One region of the Paraburkholderia sp. TE9906 genome, then DNA from elsewhere that is predicted to be linked to it. Evidence: predicted binding sites of a transcription regulator. Region 1 holds the regulator's gene; each other region holds the start of a gene.
The links. Region 1 encodes FNR, which switches genes on or off when oxygen is low (the NO sensors DNR and NnrR bind a similar motif). Its sites were predicted from a motif close to TTGATNNNNATCAA; they were not measured.
Positions count from the first base shown of each region.

Region 2: the regulator FNR is predicted to act here: its motif matches at 3,320-3,333, upstream of ACZ9H4_RS24805 (HAD-IC family P-type ATPase).
Region 3: the regulator FNR is predicted to act here: its motif matches at 1,677-1,690, upstream of ACZ9H4_RS24610 (universal stress protein).

Region 1 covers NZ_JBWCCT010000001.1:466,955-472,205, reverse strand. The annotation lists gene ACZ9H4_RS02135 (ribbon-helix-helix protein, CopG family) at 29-226, shown strand; gene ACZ9H4_RS02130 (fused MFS/spermidine synthase) at 311-1,135, opposite strand; gene ACZ9H4_RS02125 (erythromycin esterase family protein) at 1,252-1,839, opposite strand; gene ACZ9H4_RS02120 (SUMF1/EgtB/PvdO family nonheme iron enzyme) at 2,077-3,414, opposite strand; gene fnr (fumarate/nitrate reduction transcriptional regulator Fnr) at 3,533-4,327, opposite strand; gene ACZ9H4_RS02110 (universal stress protein) at 4,560-5,033, opposite strand.
Region 2 covers NZ_JBWCCT010000009.1:180,394-185,644, reverse strand. The annotation lists partial or broken gene ACZ9H4_RS24820 (ATP-binding protein) at 1,157-1,454, shown strand; partial or broken gene ACZ9H4_RS24815 (universal stress protein) at 1,532-1,891, shown strand; gene ACZ9H4_RS24810 (AI-2E family transporter) at 2,121-3,200, opposite strand; gene ACZ9H4_RS24805 (HAD-IC family P-type ATPase) at 3,421-4,566, shown strand; gene ACZ9H4_RS24800 (HAD family hydrolase) at 4,551-5,251, shown strand, end outside.
Region 3 covers NZ_JBWCCT010000009.1:138,809-144,059, reverse strand. The annotation lists gene ACZ9H4_RS24620 (universal stress protein) at 1-209, opposite strand, end outside; gene ACZ9H4_RS24615 (universal stress protein) at 206-715, opposite strand; gene ACZ9H4_RS24610 (universal stress protein) at 753-1,589, opposite strand; gene ACZ9H4_RS24605 (flavodoxin family protein) at 1,825-2,340, shown strand; gene ACZ9H4_RS24600 (NRAMP family divalent metal transporter) at 2,354-3,703, opposite strand; gene ACZ9H4_RS24595 (oleate hydratase) at 3,710-5,251, opposite strand, start outside.

The sequences.
Region 1 (5,251 bases):
AAATTAACATATCTGGACTCTGCCCGTCATGGAAACGAAAAGCGCTCGGCTCACGATTTTAATCGATCCTGTGAAGAAGGAAGCGTTCGAGAAACTGTGCGCAGCGCAGGACCTGACGCCCTCACAGGTGGTTCGGCAATTGATCCGCGATTACCTTGAGCAGCACGGCGTCAGCTACAAGACAAAGAGCGCCATTGGTGCGCGTCCGCGCCGCAAAACTGCCTGAACCAGGGCAGTTTTCAAGTCCCCACCCTAGTCCTTGAGAGTTGCTGCGCGTCGTTGCACGCGGGTGGCGGCTGCACAATTGCTGTCAGCTCTCGCCCGGCTCCGGATTCTGTTCAGATCTCCAATTCATGGCGAAGCTCGTGCCTTGCTTCAGTCGACGCGCGGTCGCGAGCAAGTTCAGCGGATGCGTCATTGCAAGTGTGCGTGCGCGTGTGAGTAGCGCATCCCGGGACGGAAGCTTTGGCGCACCTTTCCATGCAAACATCGTGTAGTTACAACTATCCTCTGCCATAAGAATGGAGAGCGAGTTACCGAACGCCGAACGCGCCTCTTCCAGATAATAGGGAATAAGCGGATCGTCCTCGACGAAATTGGCGACAAGCACTCCATCGTCCGCGAGCTGCGCGTGGCAAGCCGCGTAAAACGCTGCGTTACCCAACTGCACGGGCATGCCGTGTGCCAGAAAGCCATCCACCAGAATCACGTCAGGAGGCGCGTCGTCGCGCTTGACGTATTCCGCTCCGTCCGCACAGATCACCTCGAATCGCTCGTCATCCGGCGGAATATGGAATGTGTTGCGCAGCGCGATGACTGCCGGGTCGATTTCGATGGCCACGATCCGTGTGTGCGGAAGATGCCGGTAACAGAACTTGGCCAGCGACCCTCCACCCAGACCGATCATGGAAATTCTGCTGGGCGTGGGCTTCAGCAAAAGGAAGCCCATCATTGTCCGGGTATAGCCGAGCATCAGCTTGTGCGGATCGCGTCGGGACATGAAGCTCTGCGTGGCCAGTAGATCGAAGTGCAGCGACAGCGCATTGGCCGTTTCCAGCACAACGGGCGTACCGTCCGCGGGCGGCCCGGCAAGAAACTTCATATAGGCGTTGAAGGACGCGTGCGAGTGATCCATGCAGTTGCCTGGGCAGCGTGTATGTCTGGCTCTTCAGCCTCGTGATAATCGGGAGCGCCTTCGCTCCGCTTCCGCTCGGCCGGCAGCCATGTTGCATGGCTAACCTGATTTGCAGATTATGGTAATGATATTATCACATAAGTCATTTCGACCACCTCCCGCTGGGCGGCTAACGTGCGGTACATGTGCGCGTCACGCAAATTCCATGTGTTCAGGCGTCGCCCGAACATCGAGCGGTAATAGTTTTCCGCATTCACGACGACTTTGGCGTTTTGTTGTGCGAAGAACTGTGCGTCGAGTGCCGCGAGGCCATCTTGCGCGAGGTGGAGCAGCGCGTCGGTGCGCAGTGGCAGCAATTGCGCGACGACGCCTTCGCGCGCGTCAGGGCGGGCGCCAACTGCAGTGGCATAGCCATAGGCTTGAGGCTCGCGAACATGGTCGAGCGCAGCGTAACGCTCACGCGCCATCGCGGCCCGCTGGGGATCGAGCTGCTCCAGATAGCGGATCGCTGCATCTGCCGACTGGTGCATGCTGTACAGGTCGAGTCCATAAACACCGACTCGCTCTTCGGGCGGCAGTCCGGCGCTGTGTGCACGCAGCCAGACGATGAAGTCGCGCATTTCACGATTGCGCCACATCCACGTCGGAAAACGCCGGAAGTCGCCGAGCGTGGTATCCGCTCCGGCGTCGCCTTCGCCCTGCACGAACCAGTTGATGTCGGATTGCGGCGGACCTGTCACTCTCGCCTGCGACGCGGAGTGCCCAGTCCTGACGGTTCCTGCTGAAGGAATCGGGCACCGTCATGTGCCGCCGCGCCGGATCTTCGTTGCAAGCGACGACGTGCCCCATGTCATCGTAAATGAAGCCATTTCTTCCACCCGCGCCGGCGGAACGCGGTGTTGGGCCAGGAGGCGTGGGCTAAGGCGATATTTCGCGTCAACTTATTCTTTATTTGTCGCCCTCACACAGCGAAACCCCGCATACACGTACTGATAATGCGCTTGAAACCAGTTGCGGAAAGCGGGCCGCAGCATGCACTGCGCGGTGCGTGCCGAGCCGCCTTTGAGCACGTAATGCTGCCCATCGAAGAAATTGGCCGAGTAACCCAGATAGAACGGAAACGCTTCGAAGCCCGGCAGCGCATCGAATACCGTCGAAGTCCATTCCCAGCCATTGCCGAACTGACCTTCGACGCCAAACGTGCTGACGTTCTGCGGATACGCATCAACCGGCTTCGGGTCCCAACTGCGGAAATCGAAGTTGCCTGACCCGGCGTGCGGCACACCTTGCGCCGCACGTTGCCATTGCGCTTCGGTGGGCAGCGACTTGCCGGCCCAGCGCGCGTAAGCGCTGGCTTCGGCGTGGCTCACATAGGCGGGCCAGTCGAGCGGCAGCGGCACTTCGTCGAACATCGTGCGTAGCATCCATTCACTCGCGTTGCCGCCTGTTTCGCCGCTCGCCTCGCGTCGCGACCAGCAGGCCGGGTGCTCGATGTGCTCGGCTTCCTTCCATGCCCAATCTTTCTCCGACCACCATTCGGATTCGCGATAGCCGCCGGCCTCGATGAACTCGCCAAACGCGCTGTTCGTCACCATGTACCGGTCTATCTCGAAGGCGGGCACGTCCACGCGTAATTCGCCGAACTCGTTGTCCCAACCGAACTGGCCGGCGTCGCGCGGCATGCCGAGCACCGCCGACCCGGCCGGCACCCGGACCATCGACGCCAACGCGTCCGGGCGTTCGGGATGCGTGACCACGGACTCGCGCAGTTCGGTGACCTTTTGTGCAAGCGGCAACTGATGGAGCATGTACGCGAGCGTTTCGGCATGCATCAGCCGATGCTCGATCGCGACGTTCAGCAACTGCCGGCAGGTGTCGGCTTGCGCGCCGTCGCGGCCGAACCTGGCGGCGTCCGCGAGACCGGCGAGCGCGTCGTCGATCTGCCTGCGCGCACGCGCGACATACGCGCGTACGGCGTCGAGCGACGGCCAGTCGCCGGGTTGATCGGTCGGAAAGCCGCCGTCGACCGGATCGATGCCGAAAGCAAAGAGCTGGTCGAGTTCCGGGGCGAACGCGGGCAGGTCGCATACACGCCGATCGAAGAGATTGCGATCGAACGCTTCCAGATGGCCGATGTAAAACACGATCCGGTGGCGTTCACGGATCGGCCGTTCATACAGAAATTCGGGTTTGACGATGGCAAACAATGCGTCAGTGACCTGACGCGCGTCGATCAGACGCTGGACGAGCGGGTGACGTGGGGCGGGGTCGCGATTCATTTCGCCGGGTCTCCTTGCGGGGGAGGGACTAAAGACTGTACCCGGTCGCAGGAGCCATGCCAAGGCGAAAGCGCGCCGAACGAGCGTAGGCGGGCGCCGGCCAGCCCCGGCAAACGGCTCAGACCTGGCGCAGTCCGGCCAGATCGACGATGCGGATGTGCTTCCCCTGTGTGTCGATCAGGCCGCGCTTTTGAAATCTTGACAAGGTGCGGCTCACGGTTTCGAGCGTCATGCCGAGGTAGCTGCCCATGTCCTCTCGCGTCATGCGCAGGTTGAATTCCGCCGACGAATAGCCGCGTTGCGCATTGCGCTCCGACACGTCCAGCAAGAAGGCGGCGACGCGTTCGTCCGCGGACAGTGAGCCGAGCATCATCATCTGCGTGGCTTCGCGAACGATTTGCGCGCCCAGCAGTTTGTGCATGCGCTCCTGCATCGAACTGATTTCGCGGCACAGGCGTTTGAGCGCGCTGTAGGGGACGATGCAAACGGTGCTGTCCTCGAGCGCGACGGCGCTGCACGCGTGGACGTCTTCGCTGATGCCGTCTAGCCCGAGCGCCTCGCCGGCGAGCCGCAGGCCGGTGACCTGCTCGCGGCCGTCGCGGTGCGCCATCACGGTTTTCATCGACCCGGAACGGACGGCGTAGACGTTGTCGAAACGGTCGCCGCTGCGATAGAGCGCTTCACCGCGCTGCACCGGGCGCGCAGAGCAGATGAGCGTTTCCAGTTTCGCGAGTTCCTCGGCGGACAGGCCTTGAGGCATGCAGAGTTGCCGCATCGAACAACTCGAACAGCGGGCGGCGGTGCGCGCGGTCGCCCGCACCGGTGCAGCCCGGCGGCCGCTGCGCGCCGGCAACGAACTTGCGGAGGGGCCGTCGATGCCGGTGGAGTGCGTTATAGCGGAAGGAGTGAGCATGTTCTGCAGCCGATTGTCAGAGTAGTGGCGATTGTCCCACCCACCCTGGACGCGATTTGGCGGCAAAGTGACGCGTTCAGTCGGTGAGGCATCTTGAGCGTTGTGGCACGGTCGTGGGTGGCTGGACTGCCAGGTATTTCCTGAGCGCTTCCATCGGTGCGGGGCCCACGAATGAGCCGCCATTGCGCGACGCCGTTCCACACATGGCAAACGGCGGTCGCGCGAAGCGCTGTTATTGGGCGGCGGCTTCCTTGTCCTGGCCCGCGGCGGACGGAATCAGCAACACGGGGATGGTCGCCTGGCGCACGCAACGCTCGGCGACGCTGCCGAGAATCAGCCGTTGAAAACCGCGCCGGCCATGTGTGCCCATTACCAGCAGGTCGGCGTCGAATTCGGCGGCGGCCTTCAGCACGATGTCCGAAACATCGCCGAGCGACGATGCTTCGCTGACGGCCGGGTCCCCCTTGACGCCTTGTTCGGCCATCGTCTGCGCGAATTCCGCGCGCAACTCCCTGCCTTCTTCGATCAACCGGTTGCGCAGGATCGACGGGTCGTAGCCGGGCGCTTCGAAGTACATGGGCGTGTTTTCGACAACGTAGAAAGGCCGCAGAACGGCGCCGTTGGATTTGGCGAGCGCGAGGGCTGCCTCGAATGCACGGCGGGAAGTGTTGCTGCCGTCGACCGCTACCAGGATGCGTGTGTACATGGCGACTCCGCGTCTGAAAAATCCGTATGCCGTAGCCGTTCTCACGGCCCGGCTCCTTGGTCTTTTATACCAACGAAGCTTAGATGATGGCCGAAAAAGATGCACTCAACCGGGATGTAAATCAAACTCTTATCAAATTCATGGGTCCGGTGTCCTTGTCGCCAAGCTTGATAGCGCGCGGGGCGGCGCCCCGCTGCTCGATTCAGGGCGCATATTTC
Region 2 (5,251 bases), on a different contig from region 1:
AGAGCGAAGTAATATTGTCACTAGCCACTGCCCGCTGGGACGGGGCGTGAGCCTCCGAGTTGACGCATTTACTTCGTCCCGCAGCGAAGAAAAGTTGTCAATTCGCATCAGTGCGCATTAATTTCGTCAACTCACGTTCGTCCTAGACCATGAAATCCTCAGGCAGGAGGCCCGCATGGTCGGCGTTCCGCGAAGTTTCGAGCCGCTCACGCTGACTCGCCCTCGCGGCGCGCACCGTTATGGCGTGTTCAGTCCGAAACTGGGGCGACATCTGACGCTATAAAGGCGCAGCGCTTTCGAAGCATGGCTGATGCTCGAAGCGGATCCTGTTGCAAAGGCATTCTGTGAGCGGCCTGGCCTCATGGCAGTCGACCGGCAACGCTGCGTCGTAGATTTCTGGACAACGTCATGACATCCATGAATGCCTGGCACTACTATCGGAAACAACACCCGCGACGGATCGGCTGTGCGCACACCCTGATCCAGTTGATGAAGGTTGACATAGACCGGTACGAGGGCCTGGAGCCGATGCGCGATGTTTGGGATCTAAGGTGCCTACGACGCAGGCTGCAGATTCCCGCCAAGGTGTTGCGAGAGTCCCTTCTTGAGGGTGCTCCGCGAGGTGGCATCACCCGGCATTCTGATATTGCTGGCATTGCGCGCCCCTTGGTCACCACAGCGTGATACCAAATGTTCAGCGAGAATCGCTGCCATGCGCACCAGCGCACGAGCGGCTTGTCGCGTCGCCCCAATCGCTGATTACCATAGAGCGTGAATTCTCCACGGGCGATCCATCACTCGTCCGGGCGGCCGTTTTCGAACTGCTGCATCGCGGTCGCATCCAGGCGCTAGAGTTACACACTGAAAGCCTGTCGTTTCTGACGCGCTTCGTTGCAATACAGGCCCCATTATGAGCTGCCGCGGAACCGAATTTCAGACGCTGGATCTCACCTCGTGGCCCACAATCGCATGGACAAAGCTCGACGCCGCCGGGCGCAGTCGCGTCCAGAGGCATATCGACGCCATTGAGCGTTATGCCACAGATGAGCCTGTCGGAAGTATTGAGGCCGCAACTGGAGTCAACCGCAGACAGTTCTACCGGCTTCTCAACAGGGCGCTCTCGCTGCATGCCGATGGGCGGCTATACGGCTTCCGTGCCTTCCATGGCATCCGCAATGCCGAAAATGTCGCCACGTGTCTGAACGGGTACGACCAGACAGCCTATCCGGAGGGCACGCAGTGGAGCTTCACGAGGTCTTACCTGCCACAGGCGTTCGATGCAGGTTATCGACTTGTCAGCGATACTGACTCTACTCTGGAATGCCTTCGAGGCCGCGCACCACAAGGCGACCCAGCCTGGCCGTCTCGAAATACCTATGGAATCGTTTGCGCGGGCCGTCGAGATCGTGCTCAAGGATAGCGAACTCAGGGATGCTCCGGGGTATTGTCCGGACGCCTCGTCGTTGGCACCCGACAGCACCGTCGGCTACTACGTTGGCTGGAAGGAACAGTCTCTGAGCGTCTCGCGCGAATGTGCCCATGTGCCATTCTGGTTGTTCCAGCTTCCTATGAAAGAGATGTCTGCGGCGGTCCCAAGCGAATGCTCTTCGCCGTCGACGGTAGCGCTCCATCGCAGCATGCCCTTCAATACGGTTTAAAACTCGCCACGAAACAGACATCCTTGCGCATCGTAAACATTCTTGATCAGGCGGTGTCGATGAGCGATTTCGTGCCGCTTCCTTTGTTTCAAGATGCACTTGTCAAAGAGAGCAACGCAGCGCTTGCGGCGGCAGCGGAGTTGCTTGCCGGATTACGAATCGAGGTGGAATCCGCGATGATCAACACGGAAAGGACCGGCGACGATGTACCCCACGCCATCGTGAGGGAAGCCGATCATTGGAATGCCGATCTGGTCGTGGTGGGCACACACGGTCGACGTGGTCTCTCGCGCTGCTGCTGGGTAGCGTGGCGAGCCGCGTACTGCGTATCACCCATGTACCGGTGTTGCTCGTCCGCCCAATCCAAGCATGAAGCAGGCTTCGGTCGTGGCGCAACATTGGGTGAAATGATTGTACGCATGTTCCGATTCGATAAACTCGTGCCCGACCACCGGCAATCCATTACTTGGGGGTGTCATTGCGTTGAACCGGTTGCCGCAGCTGTTGCCGTGCCGCCTCTGTCTGCCATTCGCGCCACAGCGCCATCAGAACAGCCAGTATCGCGGGCCCAAGGAACAACCCGATCAGACCGAATGCGGCGAGTCCCCCAAGCACCCCAAACATGACGAGCAGAAATGGAATGCGTGCGCTGCTGCTAATGACAAACGGCCTTATCAGATTGTCTACCCAGCTTATGACCAGCATTCCCCATAGCAATAATCCGACTCCGGCCACCGTGCGGCCTGCAAATAGAAGTCCGACTGCCACCGGTACCCATACCAATGGCGTGCCAAAAGGAATCAATGCTACGAGAGCAGTGATCCCTGCCAGAGTGACGGGCGCAGCTACGCCTGCGGCCCAGTAACCCAGCCCCGCCAAGACTGCCTGCGCGATCGCTGTCAGCACAATGCCGTAGACGACGGATCGGGTCATGCTGCCGATCGCGGTGAGATAGTCGTCAAGGCGCTCACCGAGGAAAGGCCGCAAAGCCTGCCGTATCTGATTCAGGAGACTTTCTCCATCGCGGTACGCAAAAAACAGCGTCACGAGAGCAAACCCCAGCTTTGTGGCGTTTCGGGCCGCACTTCCGAGGATGTCACCGATTTCGCTTGTCCAGCGATTCGCCCATCCTGAGAGATGGGAGCGAATGGCAGGGGGATCAATCTCCACATGATCGAGAAACGCCTGCAACGAGGACCCGATCCAGGGGATGCGCGCCAGAAAATCGGGTAAGTCGCGAGGACGATCGGAGAAGTAGGCGACGATAGCCCGGCTGGCGTCCCTTAGATCTTCCGTCAACGGCTTCATCAGCCAGAGGACTGGCAGTATGCACGCACACGTCAGGAGAAGGGTCATCAGCAGCGCGCTAGTCCCCGCGCTTTCGCGGAGCAAGCGTCGCAAACGGCTGTAGGCGGGCCAGGTGACATACGAAATAATCAGCGCCCACGCGACCGGAACTAGAAAAGGGCGCAGAACCAGGAACCCCAAAGCTACCAGACCAGCCAGAAGCAGTGCTAGCACGACATGCTTTCCCGATGGCATTGAACGCTCCCGTTGGTGGATTCGGTCTTTCTGTATCTGGGCAGTGATCGCAGGCCGAAACAATGCTCCAGATGCGAGGCAGGAGACCATATGATTCGCCCCTACCCGCACGTGACTGGTTGACAAAGGTCAATCAGCGAGTCTTACCTTCACCGATACTGGCACTTGCCGCGTACATCTTCCCTGCGACGTTCGTCGACTCTCACAGAAGGATCGGTCCATGTTGACTCCGACGCGCACGATTAGCCCTGAGGCAGAAGGTTTCGACAAATGGCACGCAATGCAGGTCGCGACCGTCGCCATGCAACCGGGCACCGATAGCGATTATGGTCTGACACTGGCAGAGGCGGACCGGCGCCTCGCCAGAGACGGGCCGAACGAAATTCGTGAGCAGCGGCGCCGGAGCGTCCTTGACATGCTGATCTGTCAGTTCAAGGACTTCATGATCGTCGCTCTGTTGGCTGCGGCTCTCGTGTCGGGCCTGATCGGCGAGGCCGCGGACGCGCTCGTGATCATCTCGATCGTATTGCTTAACGCCACAGTCGGCTTCATCCAGGACTATCGCGCCGAGCGCGTGATGGCGTCGCTCGCACAACTCGCCAGGCTGCAGGCGACAGTCATTCGCGAAGGCGAATGTCAAACGGCCCCGGCATCGGGCATTGTGCAGGGCGACGTCGTTTTGCTGGATACCGGTTCTACCGTTCCCGTCGATCTTCGTCTTGCCGAGGCGTCCGGGCTGAAGATCGCCGAAGCGGTTCTCACTGGGGAGTCGGTGCCGGTAGAGAAGGGCACCGCGTCGCTTGACGACGCTTCGCTACAACTCGCCGACCGGACAAACATGGCTTTCAAGGGCACTGTTGTCACCTACGGTCGAGCACGAGGGATTGCCGTTGCTACCGGCATGGCCACCGAACTCGGCAAGATTGCCGGGGTGCTCGAAACGGCACCTGCAGTCCAGACGCCGCTGCAAAAGCGTCTTGCAGAGTTTGGGCGCCGACTGGCTACGATGATTCTTGTGATCTGCGCGATCATCTTTGCGACGGGTGTGCTGCGTGGCGAGCCAGTGCTGCTCATGCTTCTCACGAGCCTGAGTCTTGCTGTCGCCGCTATCCCTGAAGCTTTACCCGCAGTGGTGACCGCGATGCTTGCCCTTGGTGCGCGCAATATGGCACGACACAACGCCCTGGTGCGACGTTTGCCTGCGGTCGAAACCCTGGGATCCGTGAGCTGGATCTGCACCGACAAGACCGGCACATTGACCTTGAACGAGATGCGCACAACTGAACTCTACGCTGATGGCGTGCGGTTTCCAATCGCATCGTTCGATACAAAAAGGCCGCTACGAGATGCTTGCTGGAGGCATTGACGTTATGCAACAACGTTAGCCGTGCTGCGGGCGGGGAGGTCGCTGGCGATCCGACCGAGGTTGCGTTGTGGAGAGCGGCCGATGACGCTGGCTTCGACAAGAGCGCGCTCGAAGTCACGGACCCGCGTTCACTGGAGTTCCCGTTTGACTCCGATCGCAAGCGGATGACGACGATTCACCGCAACGGAACGGGATTCATTGCCTACACGAAGGGCGCACCGGAGACAGTCGTTGAACGTTGCAGCGCATGCCTCTTGGATCACGGTATAGTCGCCGTGGACCACGAACGGGTGCTGGCGGCTGCTGAGGCGATGGCGGAGAGTGGTCTTCGTGTACTCGCCGTTGCGAGCCGGAAGTGGGACAGCCTGCCTGCCGGTCACAATATCGAAGAAGTCGAATGCGGTCTCACTCTGCTTGGCCTGGCTGGCATGCGTGATCCCCCGCGGCCCGACGTCCGGCAGGCGGTTAAGGCCTGCAAATCCGCAGGAATCATTCCCGTAATGGTTACGGGGGATCATCCCGTAACCGCGTGCGCTATCGCTCGCGAACTCGGCATCCTCGTCCCCGAGGACACCGTGTTGACCGGCCGCGAACTCAGTCGCCTCACGCATGAAGCTCTGGTCGCGCAGGTGTATCCGTCAGCGCATCCCGTCTTGAACGCACGCAAGCCCGGTGCGAAGGGGTA
Region 3 (5,251 bases), on a different contig from region 1:
CTCTTCAGATTGGCGTCACGCTGCGCGTCACGGTTGGCGATCCAGATAAAGTCTTCATGCAGAAAGATGGGTTTGGTCAGTTCTTCGCAAACCACATAAAGACCGATCAGATGTGCGTCGTGGCGCGCCGCAAGCTGCAGGGCGTAGTCGAGCCGCGCATCGCTATGCGTGCTGTCGTCAAGATGCACCAGCAGGGTTTTGCAGTTCATGACGGCTCCGTGGCAAGTGTTCCGGCAGTCTGTGTAGGGTTCGCGCGGGGCGATGCGCACTGCCCGGAGATCAGCAACACCGGACAGGCGGCGATGCGCAGAAATCGTTCGGCAACGCTGCCGAGCATCAGCCGCCGCACGCCACGCCGGCCGTGCGTGCCCATCACGACGACGTCGGCGCCGAACTCCTCGGCGGCGCGCTGGATGCAGTGTGCGATGTCTTCGCCGGTCATCAGCTCGGTTTCGGCGAGGCGCGTCGGCCCCGTTACGCCAGCCGTGCCCATGAGCGCGGTAGCATCGGCCAGCACGCGTCGCCCTTCCTCAGTGAGCGCGTCGCGCACGTATGACGGGTCGTAGCCGGGCGCGTCGTAGGACATCAAGGGCACGTCAACGACGAACAGCGGCTGCAGCCGCGCGCCCGAATCGCGCGCCAGCTCGATGGCGGCATTGAGTGCGCGCGTCGAGGTTTCGCTGCCGTCAACGGCAATCAGAATCTTTTGGTACATGGCGAACACTCCAGAACAGGATGCGAGCGGGATGCGCTCAGTGCGACATCAGCACCGGCACGGTCATCGAGCGCAGGATCGTGCGCGTGGCACCGCCCAATACCAGTTCACGCCAGCGGGCATGGCCGTAGGCGCCCATCACGAGCAGATCGGCGCCGCTGTCGGCCACATGGGAAAGCAGCACGTCGCCGACCGATGCCCCCGGTCCGGCTTCAATGCAGTCGACTTTTACAGGCACGCCGTGTCGCGCAATCACGGTGGCGATATCCGCGCCAAAAAGGCGGTCGGGCTCGCCTTTGTGCACGCCGTTGATGCTGAGGATCGTGGTGCTTTTCGCGGTCCGCATGAACGGCAGCGCGTCGTGCACGGCGCGTGTGGCTTCGCGGCTGCCGTCCCACGCAACCAGAATCCGGCTGCCTGTCAAGCCTGCATGGCTTGCATTGGGCACCAGCAGCACCGGACGGCCGCACGACAGAATGACGTTTTCGGGAAACAGGTCGCCGACATACGATTCCGGATCCTCAGGGTTATCCTGGCCCGCCACGATGAGATCGGCGCAGCGTCCCTCGCGGGATACGGCGATGCTGGCGGCCTCGTCCACCGCGACCCATTCGCCCGCTACGTCGGCACGCCTGAGTTCGGCATGAAAGAGCCGTTCCAGCGCCGCGCGCCGCTCCGCGCGAATCTGTTCATGCGTCGCGTAGTACGCCGCCGTTCCCGCCATCACATACAGCGAGCGGGGATCCGGCGAGAAGACGGCGTATACGCCGGTCAGATGCGCATCGAACTGTTTGGCGAGGCGCAGCGCGACTTCCAGCCGCGGGTGCGCACGCTGGCCGTTGTCGAGATGAACGACGATGGTTTTGTAGCTCATGGCAGGGGCTCCGTGGGAAAAGATGCTGACGCGAGTTTGATGCGCGAATAGGTGAGCTTGAGTCTAGGCATGATCGCGACGGCCCCGTTGACGCAGATCAACGGCGCTGCCGACGCAGCGCGCCGAAAGCGGTGTTTGACTTAGGTCATGCCCAAGGACTGTGCGCGGCCTATGCTCCTCGACATGCGAGGCCGCCGTGCTTGCGCCGGCGCATTCCCCTCTGGAGGAGCGAGTCATGTCTGATCACCGCGTTCTGGTCGTTTTCTTTTCCCGTACGGGCACCACGCGTATGCTGGCATCCACGCTCGCCAGGATGCTGTCCGCAGACCTCGAAGAAATCTGCGATCTGGCGGAGCGGCGCGGCCCTTTCGCCTATCTGCGTTGTCTTGTCGACTCGTGGCGCAAGCGACCAGCCGAGATTGTTCCGGCTGGGCTCGATGCCGCGCAGTACGACCTGGTGGTGGTGGGCACACCCGTATGGGCCGGCTCGGCGTCCGCGCCGGTCCGCGCCTACCTGCTCGAGAACCGCTCGAAGTTCAGACACGTGGCGTTCTTTTGCAGCTTCGGAGGCCTCGGCAGCCAAGCCGCTTTTGCCGAAATGCGCGCGCTGGCCGGCAAGGCGCCGGTCGCGCAGTGCAATGTGCGCGCCGCTGAAGTACGGCGCGGCGCGGTGGGCGCGTTGCTCGTTCTTTTCGTGAGCGCGCTGAAACGCCATCTCGCCGACCATGAAGCGCTTGAATGGACCTGCTGAGCTCACCTGCGGATCAGGCCGGCAGCAGCATCAGCACGGCAGCGACGCCCATCACCGCGGTCGCGGCCGCGCCGAGCACAAGCAGCGGCCGGCTCGCGGTGAAGTCCCCCATCACCGAGCGCTTCGACACGAGCAGCAGAATGACCACCATCAACGGAACGGCCACCACGCCGTTGATGACTGCGCTCCAGAACAGCGCTTTCATCGGACTGATCGGCGAAAACTGGATCGCCAGCGCGGCCAGCACACTCACCGCGATAATCCCGTAGAAGCCACGTGCATCGCGCAATTTGCGCTCGAGCCCTTCCTGCCAGCCCATCGCTTCGGCCAATGCATAGGCGCCCGAGCCTGCCAGCACCGGCACCCCGATGAATCCCACGCCAAGTATGCCGAGCGCGAACAGCAGATACGCGAAGTCGCCGGCAAGCGGGCGTAGTGCGCTCGCCGCCTGGGCGGCGCTAGTGATGTCGGTCACCCCGGCGGCGTGCAGCGTCACGGCCGTGGCGAGCATGATGAAGTAGGCGGTGAGATCGGAATAGAGCATGCCGCTCCAGGTGTCCCAACGGATGCGCCGCAGTTCCGTGCGCGCTGCGTCGGCCTCGCGCACGAGCGGCGCCCGGGACGGATCGGCATGCATGTCTTCGACTTCCTCGGAAGCCTGCCAGAAGAACAGATACGGGCTGATCGTGGTGCCAAACACCGCGACGACGACCGCCGCCGCCTTCGCATCCACGGTGAAGCGCGGCCAGAACGTGCGCAGCGCCACGTCGCGCCACGGGACATGGACAACGAACAGCACGGCCGCATACGCCAGCAGCGAAACGGTCAGCCACTTCAGAACAAACACGTAGCGATGGTACGGCACGAAGATCTGCAGCAACAGCGTGGCGAACACGAAACACACCGTCAGCAGGTGCCGGTCGATACCGCTGACCAGTTGCGCGACTTCGCCCATTGCGGCTACGTCGGCGGCGATATTCAGTGTATTGGCGAGCAACAGCAGCAGGACCACGGCGTACAGCACGACAGGCGGAAACGCTTCCTTGATGTTGGCGGCGAGACCCTTGCCGGTGACGCGGCCCAGATTGGCGCACATGCACTGGATTGCCGCCATGAGTGGGAACGCCAGCGGCATGGTCCAGAGCATGTTCAGACCGAATTGCGCGCCCGCCTGTGAGTAAGTGGCGATACCGCTCGGATCGTCATCGGCGACACCGGTGATGAGTCCGGGTCCGATGCGTGAGAGCGGATGCTCCCTGAGGCGGGCGAAAAGCGCGCCGAGGCGTTTGCGCGGTGCTCCGCGAGACTCCCCGGCTGCCGTCCCGGAGCGTGAGGAGGGTGGTAGGCGGCGCGAAAAGGGCATGGCGGCCTATTGGTTACGCAGTGGGTGACGCAGCGCCGACAACGCCCCGTACACCACGCGCAGGTCGTGCTGACCTTTGTAGACCGCCGGGGCTGACCGGTCTAAATCCAGCAACGTGTAGACGGCCGTCTGCGCGGTGCGCACCGAATATTCGACAGTGAACACCACGTCGTTCGGCAACTCGCAAAACTGCCCGACGAATGCGAGGTTCGCCCAACCTTCGGGTACCACCTGAGGCCGGTCGCCGGGTTTGCGCCGCAGAAACTGACTGGTGATGAACGGCATCAGGCACGGAATGCAGATCGCGTCGTCGAGAATGCGTGGGGCGTCCTCGTGCACGTGAAGATGACCCAGCAGTTCGGTCATGATTTCGCGGCCGGTGCAATCGGCCATCGGCTTGCCGACAAAATTGCCGGGCCGGTCGACGAAGAGCCCATAGCCCCAGAGCACTTCGACGTCCTTCGGCTGTCCGATGAAATGCGGCTGGTGCGGCAGCACGATCGACGCAAGCCAGTTCGACTGCGGGAAGGTGATGAGGCCGCCTTCGCCAGGCACGTTGCCGGTCAGATCGCGGACCAGGCGGAATAGCGTCGGGTCGTGCAGCGTCGCGGTGAAGGACAGCCAGCGGGATTCGCCGACGTGATCGGCGAACACGGATGGATGGCCGAATTCGGCTCGTCCCGACGCGATATTTTTCCAGAGCGCCCACGCGCCGCTGCTGTCGCCGTGATCGAACCCGGCAGGCCGGTTCGTGCCGCCGAGGCTCGATCCCGCAGTCATCGAACCGAGCGTGACGATGACCTTGTCCTCTTCATCGACCGGAATCTCGACACGACGGTTCTCGTGTTCGCAGACGATACCCGCCACCCGGTTCAGCTCGCCGCTTTCGTCATAGCGCAGATCGACGACGCGCGTGTTGGCGCGAAATCGCACGCCGTGCTCGGCGAGCCACTTGCGCAACGGCCGCACCATCGAGTCGTGCTGGTTGTAGACCGTGCGCATGATGCCGTGCAACTGGTTGAAGCCCGACGTCATATGCGCGAAGCGCAGCAGGTAGCGGCGGAATTCGACCGCGCTATGCCACGGTTGAAACGCAAAGGTCGTGCACCACATGAACCAGAAGTTGGTTTCGAAAAAGTCCGGCTCGAAGTGTTCCGAAATCCGGCTATCGCCAAGCAGGGCTTCCGGTTCGATCGAGAGACGGCCGAGCGTGAGTACATGCCTCTCGGCGAGTTCATAAGGAGGCGCGGTCTCGCGCCGGCCATTACGCACGAGCCGCGCTTTCGACGAGGTGCGGATCGTTTGGTTCCAGTCGAAAATTTCTTTCGTGACGCTGCTGCGCCCGTCCAGTGTCGGAATCGAGTCGAACAGATCATAGGTGCACAGATATTTGCTTTCGAGCATGCGGCCGCCGCGGACCATGTAGCCCTCGTCCGGAGAGCCGGCACCGTCCAGGCTGCCGCCCGGCTTGTCGAGCGCCTCGAAGATCGTGATGTCGCAGCCGGGCACGTCGGCGTCGCGTATGAGGAACGCAGCGGCCGCGAGCGA